3 regions of the Paraburkholderia flava genome follow, and region 2 is predicted to be linked to each of the others. Evidence: riboswitches for the same ligand, from Rfam matches in the RefSeq annotation. Region 2 holds a riboswitch; each other region holds the start of a gene.
The links. Region 2 has a riboswitch for cobalamin ahead of E1748_RS01585 (cobalamin biosynthesis protein). Riboswitches for the same ligand answer to the same signal wherever they lie in the genome.

Region 1 (5,071 bases), on a different contig from region 2:
GAGCCGCACCATATGCGGCACAACGAGCCCGACGAAACCGATCGTGCCGCCCGTGGTCACCGCAGCTGCAGCCGCGAGCGACGCGATGAGATAGATGCGCAGCCGCAGCGGCACGACCGCGACGCCCAGCGCCTGGGCGGCCGCATCGCCGCGCAGCAGTACGTTCAGTTGCGGCGCAGCCGGCACGATGACGAGTACCGCAACCGCGAGGGCGGCGAGCGAGGTCCATGGCATGCCGTCGCCGTTCAGGTCACCGGTCAGCCAGAACAGTATCCCGCGCAGCCGATTCTCCGGCGCAACCGTGAGCAGCAGCGTGATCACCGCGCCCCAACCGGCCGCGACCACTGCGCCGGTCAGCAGCAGACGCGGCGACGTGTCCTGCGGCTCACCACGCCACAGTTCGCGACGCGCGAGTCCCAGCACGAGCAGGATCGACACGAACGCACCGGCGAACGCACTTGCATCGACGAGCCACCACGCGCAACCAGCAATCATTGCGACGAGTGCGAAACTCGCCGCGCCTCCCGACACGCCGAGCACATACGGCTCCGCAAGCGGATTGCGCAGCAGCACTTGCAGCAGCGCCCCGCCGAGCGCGAGCAACGCACCGCACGCGAACCCTGCGAGCGCACGCGGCAAACGCAGCGAACGGACGATCTCGATTGCAAGATCGTCCGATGCGCCGTGTGCCGGCAGCAACGCCGAGAACACGTGCGCGGGCGGCACCGGCACGCTGCCGAGCGACAGCGACGCGACGAACACCAGCACGCCGAGCAACACGAGCGCGCACCAGATCGCCGTCGCACGCGATGCGCTCATGCGCGGCAAGCCGCGTGACGCGACGCGGTTCATCCGCGCGTCCTCACGTGCGGGCGCGCATCACTGCTGCTGCCAGCCGACCGTGATGAACGCACTGCGTCGCGGCGAGTTGTACGTGTAGGCCGTTTCATAGTCCCGGTTGAAGAGGTTCTGGATCTGCGCGGAGACGTACCACGCCTTCGTGATGTTGTAGCGCGCGGACAGGTTCAGGAGACCGTAGCCCGACAGCGGCGTGCCGCTGTCGTTGCGCTCTCCGCTGACGATCCACTCGCCGCCGACACGCCACGCATCGATCGACCGGTTCGCCGTGAACGAAGCGAAATGACGCGCGCGACGGACGAGATCGGTGTCGGCGTCTTCGTCGACCGGATTCTGCACCGTCAGCGACGCGCGCACATCGGTCTTTCCAACGTGCCCGCTCCACGAGCCTTCGACGCCCTGCACCTTCGCATGGCCGATGTTCTGCGCGACGTAGATGCCGGGGATCGTCTGCACGTAGTCGATCAGGTTCGAGTAGCGCGTCTGGAATGCGGTGACGCGGATCACGCCGAGTGCATCCGATGCGTATTGCAGCGCGCCTTCGACCGAGTGACTGCGCTCCGGCTGGATCAAAGGATTGCCGCTCACCGGGAAGTACAGGTCGTTGAAGGTCGGCGCGCGGAACGCATCGGACAGGCTCGCGGTGGCCTTCCAGTGCGCATTGAAATCGTAGCCGTAGCCGAGATAGTAACTGTTCGCGCCGCCGAAATCGGAGTACTGGTCGCGCCGCAGATTCGCCTGGATCTGGCTCGCGCCGAAGCGGCCGGTATAGCCGATGAAGCCCGAGTTCACGTGACGGTCCGGTGCCGAGTATTCGTCCGAATCGAGCGACTGGTCGAGATGTTCGTAGCCGAGCTGGATCTTCTGGCCGGGTCCGAACGTGAAGTCGTTCTGCCACGTGTACTGGCGGTTGTCCGTGTTGAAGCGGTCGGTGTACACGCCGTTCAGCGCGTTCTGGCTGCGATCGTTGCCGGCCGCGACGACGAAGTGCGTGGTCCACCAGTCGGTCAGCTTGCCGTTCGCGAACGCGGACAACTGCTGGACCTTGCTGTACAGATTGTTGAGATCGGTTGGCAGGCCGTATGCGTTGTCGTAGCTGTCGTTGCCGTTCGACTGGAAGTAGCGCACGCCTGCGTCCCACTTGTCGTTGAAGCGATGACGCAGCGACGCCGAGATGCTCTCGTTCAGATAGCCGTTCGCGTTCGGATTCACGCCGGGCGCGAGCGCCGGATTCTGCGACGAAAATCCGTCGTCCTTCGAGCGCGCGAGCGAGATGCTGAACGTCGTGTTGCCGTCGTGATCGAGCGCGCCGTTCACGCCCGCCTGCTGCGTCTGCGTGTGATAGCTGCCGTAGCCGACCGAGAAGTCGAAACGCGGCGGATGATCGCCGCCGTTCTTCGTGAAGATCTGCACGACGCCGCCGATCGCGCCTGAGCCATACAACGCCGACACGTTGCCGTTCACCACTTCGACGTGATCGATCTGGTCGAGCGGAAGCTGCGACAGCTGCGCATTGCCGAGGCTCACCGAATCGACGCGCACACCGTCGATCAGCACCAGCGACTGCACCGACGACGCGCCGCGCAGGAACAGACTCGCCTGCGAACCGGGGCCGCCGTTGCGCACGATCTGCGCGCCCGGTGCGAGTTGCAGCAGACCGGGGACATCCTGCGCGGTCGTATCGGCGATGTCCTGGCTGTCGAACAGCGTGGTCTGCGGGATGGTGTCCGCGAGCTTTTGCGGACTGCGGTCAGCGGTGACGACGATCGGCGATAGCGTGTGTGCGTCGGTGATGGAAGAAGCGGTAGAACTTGTGCTTGCCGCGACGGGCGTAGCGGTGCCCGAAGAAGCGGCGGCAGCCGTGCTTGCAACGGCAGGTGCAGCGGTGCCCGGAGACGTAACGACTGCAGTGGAAGACGACGCTGAAGCGACAGGCTGGGTGTCGCTTGAAGACGGCTCTTGTGTCTGCGGCGCGCTCTGTGCAAATGCCGTCAGCGGCGCATAGGCCGCTGCGGCCAGCGCAGCGAGTGCCGTGCGGGCGATCGGGGTGAACATCGACGGATTTCCTGTGGTAGCGTGCGCGGCCCGCTCCCCGCAGGCCGTTGCGTAACAGGGAACGGCAACCGCCGGCCGATGCTCGCCGGCACGTGCGCGACGGATGACGCTCCCCTCCCTCTGGCCGGTATCCGGGCTGGCGACACATCGACCCGCCTTCCCACGCATGAAGCGCAGTGGCACGATGCACATCGCGCGGCCTCGCTATGCGAAGGCCAGGAGATGCACATGAAGGGTCGACCTGCATGACGATGCGGTCGCTTACCGTTGCGGGGGCAGCACAGGTTGGCTCGGTCGGGCGGACTCCGCTCCCTGCTTCCCGTTTAACTGCACGCGATACGAAAATCGCGCGCGGGCACCAAGAGTGCCGCAAGTGTAGCAGCGCACTCTGTGGCGTCAAGAAAGGGCGATCCCTGCTTCGCTGCACTCGCACAAGTGCATGCGTGCGCCGCATCGAAGGCATGCAAAAAACGCAGCGAAATCCCGCTGGAATCACATCGCGAAATTGCCGGATATGCGCAAAAAGCGATGCTGTTACGTCTCGAAACGAGACATTTATCGGAACGCCCGACATTCCGCGCTAAAATGCCGTGTCTTTAGAGGACGCAGCACATGCTCACCGAACTCGAAACACTCTCACAGAACATTGGACGTCTGATTGCACTCAGTCAGCGTCACTACGCAGCGCGCCAGGCGCTCGAAGAACAACTCACGCAAGCGCGTGCAGATTGCGAAGCGACGCGCGTCGAACTCGATCAGATGCGCGAAGAGCGCAATGCGCTGCAGGCCGAACGCGATGCGCTGTCGGCGAAGATCGACGACGCACAGGTTCGCCTCAACGCGATTCTCGAAAAACTGCCGCGCGCGAAAGGCCACTCCGAACAGGACAATCAGCTCGATCTGCTCGCGTCCGCGCCGCAGGAAGACGGCGCTGCACGCAGCGATGCGGATGCCCGCCACGGAGAAAATGCATGACCACGAAGCAGATCGAAGTCTCGATTCTCGGCCAGTCCTATCGTCTCGCGTGTTCGCCGGAAACCGAAGCGGCACTGCTCGAAGCTGTCGCGCGGGTCGACGCGGAAATGTCGAAAATCCGCACGCACAGCAACGTGCGCGGCATGGACCGCATTGCGGTGATGGCTGCGTTGTCGCTCGCGTCGGAACTGCTCAAGCTGCAGTCCAGCGTACGTCATGGCGAATCGTTTCCGGCTGAAGAAATCCGGCGTACAATGGCCCAGATGAACGATCAGCTGGACACGGTGATCAACCAGTACAGCACGCAATAACGGTTACACGAGGCCAGTAGACAAAGGCCGATCGGACCGGTAGCATCAGCTTCAAGGTCTCCTGTTTCAAACGGTTTATGTGAGTCGGCACAGAGTACGTCGGCTCAGTTGTCAGCTTCCCTGCCTGGTTTGCCAAGGTCATATATTCCTTGAACCAATGCCATGTGCACGGTTGTGGAAATTTGCAGCACGGGCGTGCGCGTCACTCTGTCTGATGTACCCGAAGTGCGGCTAACTGCGACCAATTCTGAACCCCCGGTTCAGGATGCCGGCCTAGCGGCTAAGGCGGGGACCTATTCGAACGGCATCGGACATTCGTCCGGTGCCGTTTTTCTTTGAGCGGCGCTTTTTTTCACTCATCGCTTCACTCATTTCGCGTTCATTCGATTCATGCGCTACTGGCTAATGAAGTCCGAACCGGACGAAGCAAGCATCGACGATCTCGCCGACGCCGCGCAACGCACGTTGCCGTGGACCGGCGTACGCAACTATCAGGCGCGCAACTTCATGCGCGACACGATGCAGGTCGGCGACGGTGTGCTGTTCTATCACTCGAGCTGTCCCGAGCCCGGCATTGCCGGGCTCGCCGAAGTGTCGTCGACGGCCTACCCCGATCCGACGCAGTTCGATCCGAAGAGCCCCTACTACGATCCGAAATCGACGCGCGAAACACCGCGCTGGGTACTCGTCGACGTCGTGTTCAAGAAGAAGTCGACGCTGGTCCCGCTCGCGGCGCTGCGCGAGCATCCGGAACTCGCGCAGATGCGCGTGCTGGCGAAGGGCAACCGCCTGTCGATCACACCGGTCACGAGCGAAGAGTGGCGCTTCATCACGAAGCGGCTGATGTAGTACCGCACGTGATGCGGCATGCA
Region 2 (5,071 bases):
TCGGAGTCGCCCTCCAGCGTGCCGGCCGCGGCTACCGTGACAGATCCGGTGAAGCCGGCATTGCTGCCGTCGAGGACCAGCGTTCCCTGGTTGACGTTGACCTTCATGCCGCCGGCTATGGAACCGCTCAGCGTCCACGTGCCGGTATCCTGCTTGTTGAGCGTCTGGAAGTTCTGGATCGCGCCCGGCAGACCCTGACTACCCGTGCCCCAAAGATTGATGACGTTGGTACCGCCGCCGCCGTTGAAGGTACCGGTGATCGTCGACCCGGTATACAGGTCGAGTATGTCATTGCCACCGGCAAAACCCAGATTACCCTTGACGGCCCCCTTGTTGATGAAATGCACAGCAGCGCTGCCCGATGAGCCAATGACGTTGCCCGATGCGCTCGTGGTCGTGATGACTCCCGTGGCCTCGTTGTCTATGGTGTTCAAACCGCTGAGATTATCGAAATAGATGGCTGACGAGTTCGCGGATCTGATCGTTCCGGAGTTGGTGATGACATTGCCGGAGCCCACGGTATTGATTGCCTCGGCGTTGCTGGCCGTACCGTTCGCTGAAACAGTTGCGCCCTGCTGAATGGTCACCGTGTTGTTACTGCCGAAATCGATCGTGTTGCCGCCCACTCCGTTGAGTCCCGCGATGGCGGTGTTGACCGTCGCACTGACCTGGGCGCCACTGTTGATGGCGATGGTCGCGTTGTTGCCAAGCGAAATGCCGTTACGGCCGGTGACTACGATCTGCGCGTTCGGATCGAGTGTCACGGTGGCGCCGGAGGCTGTGTTGCCGCCCAGGCCCACCGTATTCGTGTAGGGACTGGGCGACGTCGTGTCGCAGGTTGTCGCGTTGGAGGCTGTGGTGCAGTTCGCGAAGCTGCTTGACGGAAAGCACGCGATCGCTGCAGCCAATAGATTCAGGGCAAAAGGAATGACAAAGATGCGGTTGCGTCGGATAGGCCTCCGAGGGTAACGGATGTCTTTTTGCATCATGTCCTCGCAATGAATAATGTGATTTATATAATTCCGATAGTAATAATAAGCGGCACTCTATGAAAAGATAGGGGTGTTCTTAAAAAATGCTAATTGACTCTCTATTCCGTAATTCAATAGCGGCGCATGCTCCCCGCGTTAGCAGGATCACGTCAAGTCGGCAACCATCCCAGGCGCGGTGACTGACAGGCTACGCGACAGGCAATACGCGTAATTCACTGCAGCTCGCGGCATTTCCTGCGCTTTTTGATAACATATATGTGGGAATTGGTGCTATTCGTGACGTTGAACGGCAATGGATAAGCCGCCAGCATATCGGACGTATTTTAATTGCGGCACTCGGGGAAACAGGCTAATAGATTTCCAACGATAGAAATCAAAACCAATGCAAGCGGCATGATATTTTTTATTTCAGCTTAACAACGATGCTCTCAGTGAAAGGCGGAAGTCTTTCGAATGGATGTGCTCTTGAACCACATCACCATCTTGATTCGCTGCGGCAACTCCCACGATTCACATGCGCAACGCGGCCGCGTCGTTTGTGGCCTGGCAACTGCGCGTTGGCCTGCCGCAGCGAACCAGCCTGCATAAACCCTGTGCTATCGTACGCGCGTCTGGTGCCCGCACACGCACTCGCGTGTGCAGTTAAACGGGAAACAGGAAGCGCTTTGCGCCAGCCTGTGCTGTCCCCGCAACGGTAAGCAGCCTGCGGCCTTCGAGCCGCGCACGTCGTTCGACGCCACTGCGGCAAGAGTCGCGGGAAGGCAACGACGTGAGGCTGTCAGCCCGGATACCGGCCAGACGAAGGGGCACGCGCAAGCGTTGCCGACCGCCCGATCCGCGGGGGACGGATACACGGCGTACACGGTGCGCGTGCGTAAAGCGCGCGTCATCCGTATTGCAATTGCAGCCGCCTGGCATGGCCTGTTTCTTTTCGTCGAATTCCGTTGTGCGTCCTGACGCGCGGTATGCGTGGTATCGGGTGGAGCCGCGTCGATGAGTCGCGCGTCGCTCATTGCCGGCATCGGCTGCCGCAGCGGTGTCTCGGCCGCGCAGATCGATGCGGCCTTGCAGATGGCGCTCGGCGCATATCCACTCGCCGACGTGTGCGCGATTGCGACCGTCGATGCGAAAGCGCACGAGCCTGGCCTGCTCGCGTTTTGCGCTTCTCACGCGCTGCTTCTGTACGTGTTCACGCGCGAGCAGATCGCGGCGTTCACTTCGACATTCCCGGACACGTCCGCGCTCTCGTCGCCCTCGCCTGTCGTGCGCGCGCAGTTCGGCATCGATGGCGTGTGCGAACCCTGTGCATTGCTCGCCGCGAACGGCGGTCCGCTGATCGTCGGCAAGATCGTGTGCGATGGCGTCACCGTCGCACTCGCACGCGATCCCCGCTTCGACTGCCGAACCACCGCGCCGCTCGCTGCCGGCCTCCTCGACTCATCACACCAAAACCTCGAACAGGACCCCATCCGATGAAAACCGATCCCGAATCGCATGCGCGCATGACTCAGCGGCGTCGCGAAGGACACGAAAAAAAGCAGGCCTCCGCGACGATCGAGAAAGGTCTGTTGATCGTCAATACCGGCAACGGCAAAGGTAAAAGCACGGCGGCGTTCGGTATGGCCGTTCGCGTGCTCGGACACGGCATGCGGCTCGGTGTCGTGCAGTTCATCAAGGGCGCGCTGCATACGTCGGAGCGCGACTTCCTCGGCGCGATCGCGGAGTGCGACTTCGTCACGATGGGCGACGGCTATACGTGGAACACGCAGGACCGCGACGCCGACATCGCGACCGCGCGCAAAGGCTGGGCCGAAGCGTGCCGGATGATCGAAAGCGGCGAGTACCGGATGGTGATCCTCGACGAGCTGAACACGGTGCTGAAATACGACTACCTGCCGCTCGACGAAGTGCTCGGCGTGCTGACCGCGCGCCCCGAATCGGTACACGTCGTCGTGACGGGTCGTCATGCGCCCGACGCGCTGATCGAAGCCGCCGACCTCGTCACCGAGATGCGCCTCGTCAAGCACCCGTATCGCGAGCAGCACGTGAAGGCGCAGCCTGGCGTGGAGTTCTGAGCGATGCCCGCGTGTCCCGCGCTGTTCATCAGCGCGCCTGCATCCGGTCAGGGTAAGACGACCATCACCGCCGGGCTCGCGCGTCATCATGCGCGGCTCGGTCGGCGTGTGCGTGTGTTCAAGACGGGACCGGATTTTCTTGACCCGATGATTCTTGCGCGCGCGAGCGGCGCTGCAGTGTATTCGCTCGATCTGTGGATGGTCGGCGAGGACGCATGCCGCAGTCTGCTCGCCGAAGCGGCCGCGAACGCGGACCTGATTCTGATCGAAGGTGTGATGGGGCTGTTCGACGGGACGCCGAGCAGCGCCGATCTTGCCGAAGCGTTCGGTGTGCCGGTTGCGGCGGTGATCTCCGCGAATGCGATGGCGCAGACGTTCGGTGCGCTCGCGTTCGGGCTCGCGCACTTTCGTCCGCAGGTGCCGTTTCATGGTGTGTTCGCGAATCGCGTCGGTTCGGCGCGGCATGCACAGATGCTGACGGACGCGTTGCCTTCCGACATCGCGTGGCTCGGGCACACCGCGAAGGATCCGGCGCTCGAACTGCCCGATCGACACCTCGGTCTGCTGCAGGCCGACGAGATCGGCGACCTCGACGCGCGGCTCGAACGTGCGGCCGATGCGCTCGCGGGCGCCGCGCTTGCCGAATTGCCGCCGGCGGTCGAATTCGAACCTTCTCTTGAAGCGAGCACCCGTGTATCAAAACCGCGTCTGCTCGACGGCATGCACATCGCGATCGCACGCGACGCCGCGTTCTCGTTCATCTATCCAGCGAATCTCGACCTGCTCGCTGCACTCGGCGCCCGGTTGAATTTCTTCTCGCCGCTCGCCGACGAACCGGCACCGATCGATGCCGATGCGCTGTATCTGCCCGGCGGCTATCCCGAGTTGCACGCGACGACGCTTGCTGCCGCCTCGCGCACCGCAGCGTCGATACGTGCGCATGCCGCAGCGGAAAAAGCCATCGTCGCCGAATGTGGCGGCATGCTGTATCTACTCGACAGCCTGACTGGCAAGGACGGCGCGACACACCCGATGCTCGGCCTGTTGCCCGGCCATGCAACGCTCGGTACGCGTCTCGCCGCGCTCGGCATGCAGCAGATGGACAGCAGCAGGCACGGCACGCTGAAGGGACACACGTTCCACTATTCGCAGATCACGACGTCGCTCGAACCGGTGCTCAACGCAACGCGCGCTCAATCTGAACAAGCTGGTGAGCCCGTCTACCGCGCCGGGTCGATCGTCGCGACCTACATGCACGGCTACTGGCCCTCCAACCCGGCTTTCACGGCGACGCTCTTCAATGGCGAAGCGTTTTAGCGATCCGGAACGCGCGGCCGTCTACCGTGCGATCCACGAGCGGCGCGACATGCGCCACTTCACGCGTGAACCGGTCGATTCGCTACTGCTGCAACGGCTGTTCGATGCCGCGCATCATGCGCCGAGCGTCGGCTACATGCAGCCGTGGCGCATCGTTCGCATCACCGATCCCGTGCTGCGTATTGAGCTGCACGCCGCGGTCGAGCGCGAACGGTTGCTCACCGCCGATGCGCTCGGCAAGCGGCGCGACGAGTTCATGAAGCTGAAGGTCGAGGGAATGCTCGACTGCGGCGAATTGCTGGTCGTCTCGCTGATGGACGATCGCGAGCAGCATGTGTTCGGCAGACGGACGTTACCGGAGATGGATCTTGCGTCGGTCGCATGCGCGATCCAGAACATGTGGCTCGCCGCGCGCGCGGAAGGAATCGGACTCGGCTGGGTCTCGCTGTTCGATCCCTTCGAGATCGCGACGCTGCTGGGCATGCCGGCCGGCGCGAAACCGGTGGCGATCCTGTGCATCGGCCACGTCGCGCAGTTCTATGACGAGCCGATGCTGGAAACCGAACGATGGGCGACGCGCACGCCGCTCGCTCATTGCGTGTTCGAGAACCGCTGGCCCGTGGACGACTCCGGCTCCGACGACGGTTGAGTCGAAGGTCAGCGGTCCCTGGGTTCGACCGGTTTAAT
Region 3 (5,071 bases), on a different contig from region 2:
CGGAATCGAACGGCGAAAGCCGAAGCGCGAGCCGGACGCCGTCGCGAGCGCGGTTGCACCGCCCGGCGTGATCGTCGCGACGACGACGAACAGGAGCAGCGGCGCAAGCGAACCGGCGCCTGCAGTAGACACGGAGGAAAGCACGGACATGGCGGACACGCTGACGTAACCCAAAGAGACGTCACTGTAGCCAGCCGGCCATCATTAGAAAATCGAAAGATTCTGATGCCATGTATTAGCTTCTATAATGCGACGATGGCACGCAACCTTGTCCACAACCTCGATATCTCTCTTGTCCGCACGTTCGTCGCCGTCGCTGAGCGCGGCAGCATGACGGTCGCCGCGAACACGCTGCACCTCACGCAGGGCGCAGTGAGCCAGCAGATCAAGCGGCTCGAGGAATCGTTCGGCTCCAGCCTGTTCGAACGCGTCGGGCGTCAGCTGGAACTGACGCAGGTCGGCGAGCGTTTTCTCGGCAAGGCAAAGCGCCTGCTCGGGATGAACGACGAGATCTGGGCCGACATGGCCGCGCGGCCGCTCGCAGGACAGGTGCGGCTCGGCGTGCCGTACGACCTGGTCGGCGCAAGTTTCTCGCCGATCTTCAAGGCGTTCACCGAGGCGTGGCCGAATGTGGAGATGTCGATCGTCTGCGGCTCGTCGCCGGAACTCGCGGACTGGCTCGCGCGCGGATCGCTCGACCTCGCGGTGGTCGAAGAGCCCGCGACCCATGCGGGCGGCGAATGTCTGCGGGTCGAACGGCTGGTGTGGGTCGGCGCACGCGGCGGCAATGCGCACCTGAAGCGGCCGCTGCCGATCTCGATGGTCACCGACACCTGCGCGTTTCGCGACAGCGTGCTCGACGCGCTGCGCGAGCACGACATCGAATGGCGCACAGTGTTCGAGAGCGGCAACATCGAAGCGACGACCGCGACGGTGCGCACCGGCCTCGCGATCACCGCATGGCTGGTGTCGACGGTTCCGGCCGATCTCGACATCCTCGGCGCGGATGCGAAGCTACCGGAGTTGCCGCCGTTCGCGATCAGCCTCTACCTGCCGGAGCATGGCGGCAGTCCGGTCGCGCGCGAACTCGCGCAGTTCGTCAGGGATGGGTTGTTGAAGCAGCATCGGGCGGCTGCGGCTTGATGAGGTGGATCAACGGAGTGATTTGATCCACCACAGCGCGAGCTTATGACGTGCGTTCAGGCGCGGGGGGCGGGATACGCCGTTCCGCTCACGATGTCGTCGATAGCAACACCGTCCCAATCGACCGATTGAACATCGCGACGCTTCACGCCCAGATACTGGCTATGACAATACAGCCCCTGCACCCATTGACCGCGCAGATAGGGATCGGCAAGCGACGAGAACTTCCCCGTGATCGGGTTCGCCATCGCGGCTTCAATACATTCGAAGCCGAGCGCCGGGGAAAATAATGCGCGGAGTCCCATGTCGCTGAACTGGAAGAAATGCCACGGACGTTCATGCGACGAGTACGAGAAGTGTGTCTCGATGAACAGCATTCCGCCGACCTTCAGCAGTTTCGATATTTCCTGCGCGACGACCCAAGGCATGGCCAGATGCTCGAACACCGCGGTCGAATAGATCAGGTCGAATTTCTGTTCCTTGTCGAAGTACGTGGAAAGCTTGTGGGCATCGCCCACCACGTCGACGTTATTTCCCGGGTAGTAGTCGAATCCAGTGTACTTCGCGTTGGTGAACAGACTTTTGGCATTGGATACTCCGGTGACCTCGCGGCTACCGATCTCGAGCACGCTCATGCCCTCGTGATTTCCAAGCTCGAGAACCAGATTGCTCTGGTTTAGATGGGCGTTTTTCAGCTTGTCCGGCGCCGGGATACTGTTGTCCAGCAACGCGCGATCTATCTCGGCATCGGACATCGTCGGCTTGAACTGCATCCTTTGCTCGTTCTGCCCGTATCTGACGAAGTGTGCGAATCCCGTGAACATCGGGTTTCTCAACGCTTCCTGTGCAAGATCTGCATTGGCGAGCAGGTAGCCCAATTCGCTGAAATTTTCAAAAGTCGCGAGTTCTTTGATCATCTTGGGGAAAGTTTTGACTGCAACGGTCACTAAGAATGTGCATCGGCTTTTCAGCCGGAGAGATAGCTTAACCGGGGCAATCAGACTGGACCAGGATGAACTGGTTGTGACACTCGCGTGTGTCGAGTTTGCGCGTGCGTTTTGGTAGTCGATCCGGCCGGCGCTCGAACGGTATCATCGGGCCTTCGCTCAAACAAGGCCCGCCTCGCCTGACGCGATGATTCGACCAAGGGTTCAACATCGTGATTCGCTAGCGCCTCGCCGGGTTGCGTGAGCACATCCGCTTAACCGTAGATGCAGCCCCCAGCGAAGCGCTTCAACCTCACCGCCCCACAGCCAGCACCCCACTCGCCCCACGACGTCCCGCTTCGACGAGTGCGCCGAATCCAAGCCCGATCGTCGTCCACAGAATCGCCTGCATGCCGAGCGCGGCCATGCGAAATTTCCACAGCAGCACGGCCGGGAAGGCAGCGGGGACTTCGTTGATCGACGGCAGTCCGGCCTGCACCGCCGCGATGATGACGATGAACACGCCGGCCGCGAGAATCGCGCCGTTCCATGCGCCGTAGCGCGCCGCCGCGCGACGCCGCAGCTTCAGCGAGAACACCGTCGCCGCGAGCGAGATCGCGATCATCAGGAAGTACAGGCCCGTCCGATAGCCGATCGTCTCCGGGTCGCCGACCGATGGCGGATTGGCCGGGTATTTGAGCCCCGGCACCACGACGATCGACACGAACGCCGCGAGCGCCAGGCATGCGGACAACGCGCGTGCGCCGAGCTTGCCGACGCGGCCGTACGCATACGCGAACACCAGCGAGAACAATCCGCCCGCCGCTGCGCCGTACACGACGCAACCGGTCAGCAGACCGAGCCCTGCCTGCGTATGGCGGCTGACGAGTTCCGGCTCGGGCGCTTCGCCTTTCGCCGCATCGGCTTTTTCTTCGAACGAAATCGCGCGATCTACCTGCGGTTCACCCGCGATCCTCGCGAAACCGAACGTGAGCAATCCTGCGGCGATGCCTACGAGCATCCCGCGCATCAACAATCGACCTGTCATCGCAATGCTCCGTCAGTGGCAGGGAAAGCCGAGCAGATGGCGGCCGTCGTGCACGAACTCGTGCACATACATGCCGGGAATCAGCGATGTCGCGCCTTCTTCCGCGCCGACGAAGTAGATCGCCAGCAACAGCAGCAGACCGCCGAAGACGAACCACGGCAACAGCTCACGCAGCGGGATGGGTGCCGGCTGGGCAGCCGGTTGGAAAACAGCATCGGTCATGACGGACTTCTCCTGGGGTTGCGCGCCCCGATAGTCGTTGGAAAGAGAGGACGCAAAGCTAGGGTCTGGCTTCCGGTTCGTCGATGAACCGATTACAGTGGCGCGACCGCGCCGGGCTTGCACCGGCTTCCTTGCTTTGGTGACGGTATTCTACGCGTTAAACCTCGCTGTGCCGCCCTACGGTGAAGCGCTTTACAAGGGACGATGTGATGCACACACGGCTCTGGCTCGTGAGCCACGCGGCCACCGCGGCGATGCGCGCGGGCCGCTTTCCATCGGACGATCCGCTCGACGCGCGCGGCATCGCTGACGCGCACGCGTATCGCGAGCGGTTCGATGTGCCGCGCGATGCGACCGTATTCGTCAGCCCCGCTCTCTGCGCACGCGAAACAGCCGACGCGCTCGGCCTCGCTGCACAGCCTGCGTCCCCGCTCGCCGATATGGACTACGGCCACTGGCGCGGCCAACGTGTCGCCGATGTCGCAAACGCCGATCCATCCGCGCTGTCCGCATGGAGCACCGACCCCGACGCCGTCGTGCCCGGCGGCGAATCGTTCGCTGCGGTAGCGACACGCGTCGCGCGATGGCTCGATGCACTCGACGACGTCCCTTTCGTCGTCGCGGTCACGCATGCGGTGGTGATTCGCGCGGCTGTGCTGCATACGCTGAAGATCCCTCTCGCTGCAGGCATGCGGATCGAAATCGGGCCGCTGTCGAGGGTGGAGCTGCGGCGTTCGATGCGTGGTTGGGTGTGGTGGCCTGGTGCGTAGCGTGCGTGCGCTGAAGGATCGCGCACGCTACGCTGCGGCGTCGCTTTGCTGCGGTTGCGGTCGGGTCGCATCGCGAATTGACGGAGCCTCGTCTCGCGACTTCACCTGCGCGATCGCCATGCTCACCATTGCATCGTCGCCCCCACGCCCGCCGCGCTGCTACCGCTGGTCACCCCCGCGCCGGCCCGGACTTGCAGGTTATCGGTCAGGCGCGCGGTCGCGCTAACCGCAACCGCCTGGTAACCACGATACGTGCCGACACCTACACCGAGCGCAATCGTCTTGTCCTTGTCGACATCGCCAATCATGCTGAGCGCAGTCACCGCCGCGATACCCGAGTATGCGTTGCGCGCGGTTTGATCGATGCTCTGTTGCACACCGGCGATGCGCCTGTCCGTGTAGCTGTTCGCTTGCCGCATTCCGTCCGACGTGACCCGGTTCAATTGATCGAGATTGACCGCATCGGTGGCTTGCGTGCCTTCCGCTACGTTGACGAGTTGCCGTTGCTGCGCGGCATTGCCTATCGAGACGACATTGCGGCGGCCGCCATCGTTCGAATTCGCTCCGATCGCCGCCGAATTGGCACCGGCGGTGACGGTGGGCTTGTCGGCGCCGGTGCCCTTCATGTCGGCAGCCACGCCGTTGGCGGTTCTGATCTGCTCGACACGTTCGTAGATACCCGTCGATAGCGACGAAAGCTGCGCGCCGACGTTTGCGACGCCGGTAGACAACGAGCCGATGCCCGTCGACACAGAGGTGGCCAGCGACGCCACGTTGCCGTCGGTCGTGCTGAGGCCGGTGGACAGCGAACTCATGCCGTTCGCGATCGACGTCGACAACGAAGATACGTTGCTGCCGGTCGTGCTCAGTCCGGTGGACAGCGAACTCATGCCGTTCGCGACCGACGTCGACAACGACAATACGTTGCTGTTTGTCGTACCCAGCGCTGTGGACAGCGAACC

Region 1: another riboswitch for cobalamin. It lies ahead of E1748_RS29220 (TonB-dependent receptor plug domain-containing protein); the one in region 2 lies ahead of E1748_RS01585 (cobalamin biosynthesis protein).
Region 3: another riboswitch for cobalamin. It lies ahead of E1748_RS16745 (CbtB domain-containing protein); the one in region 2 lies ahead of E1748_RS01585 (cobalamin biosynthesis protein).

Annotation. Positions count from the first base shown of each region.
Region 1 is NZ_SMRO01000004.1:264,014-269,084, forward strand. Features, by position in the region: gene E1748_RS29215 (FecCD family ABC transporter permease) at 1-852, opposite strand, end outside; gene E1748_RS29220 (TonB-dependent receptor plug domain-containing protein) at 880-2,913, opposite strand; cobalamin riboswitch at 3,019-3,291, opposite strand; gene E1748_RS29225 (ATPase) at 3,526-3,888, shown strand; gene E1748_RS29230 (cell division protein ZapA) at 3,885-4,199, shown strand; RNA gene ssrS (6S RNA) at 4,314-4,495, shown strand; gene E1748_RS29235 (EVE domain-containing protein) at 4,590-5,048, shown strand.
Region 2 is NZ_SMRO01000001.1:360,283-365,353, reverse strand. Features, by position in the region: gene E1748_RS01590 (autotransporter outer membrane beta-barrel domain-containing protein) at 1-764, opposite strand, end outside; cobalamin riboswitch at 1,588-1,805, shown strand; gene E1748_RS01585 (cobalamin biosynthesis protein) at 1,986-2,468, shown strand; gene cobO (cob(I)yrinic acid a,c-diamide adenosyltransferase) at 2,465-3,067, shown strand; gene E1748_RS01575 (cobyrinic acid a,c-diamide synthase CobB) at 3,071-4,384, shown strand; gene bluB (5,6-dimethylbenzimidazole synthase) at 4,368-5,033, shown strand; gene E1748_RS01565 (DUF4136 domain-containing protein) at 5,042-5,071, opposite strand, start outside.
Region 3 is NZ_SMRO01000002.1:1,187,283-1,192,353, reverse strand. Features, by position in the region: gene E1748_RS16765 (LysE family translocator) at 1-150, opposite strand, end outside; gene E1748_RS16760 (LysR substrate-binding domain-containing protein) at 256-1,143, shown strand; gene E1748_RS16755 (class I SAM-dependent methyltransferase) at 1,200-2,090, opposite strand; gene E1748_RS16750 (CbtA family protein) at 2,383-3,117, opposite strand; gene E1748_RS16745 (CbtB domain-containing protein) at 3,130-3,339, opposite strand; cobalamin riboswitch at 3,379-3,521, opposite strand; gene E1748_RS16740 (histidine phosphatase family protein) at 3,549-4,109, shown strand; gene E1748_RS16735 (YadA family autotransporter adhesin) at 4,232-5,071, opposite strand, start outside.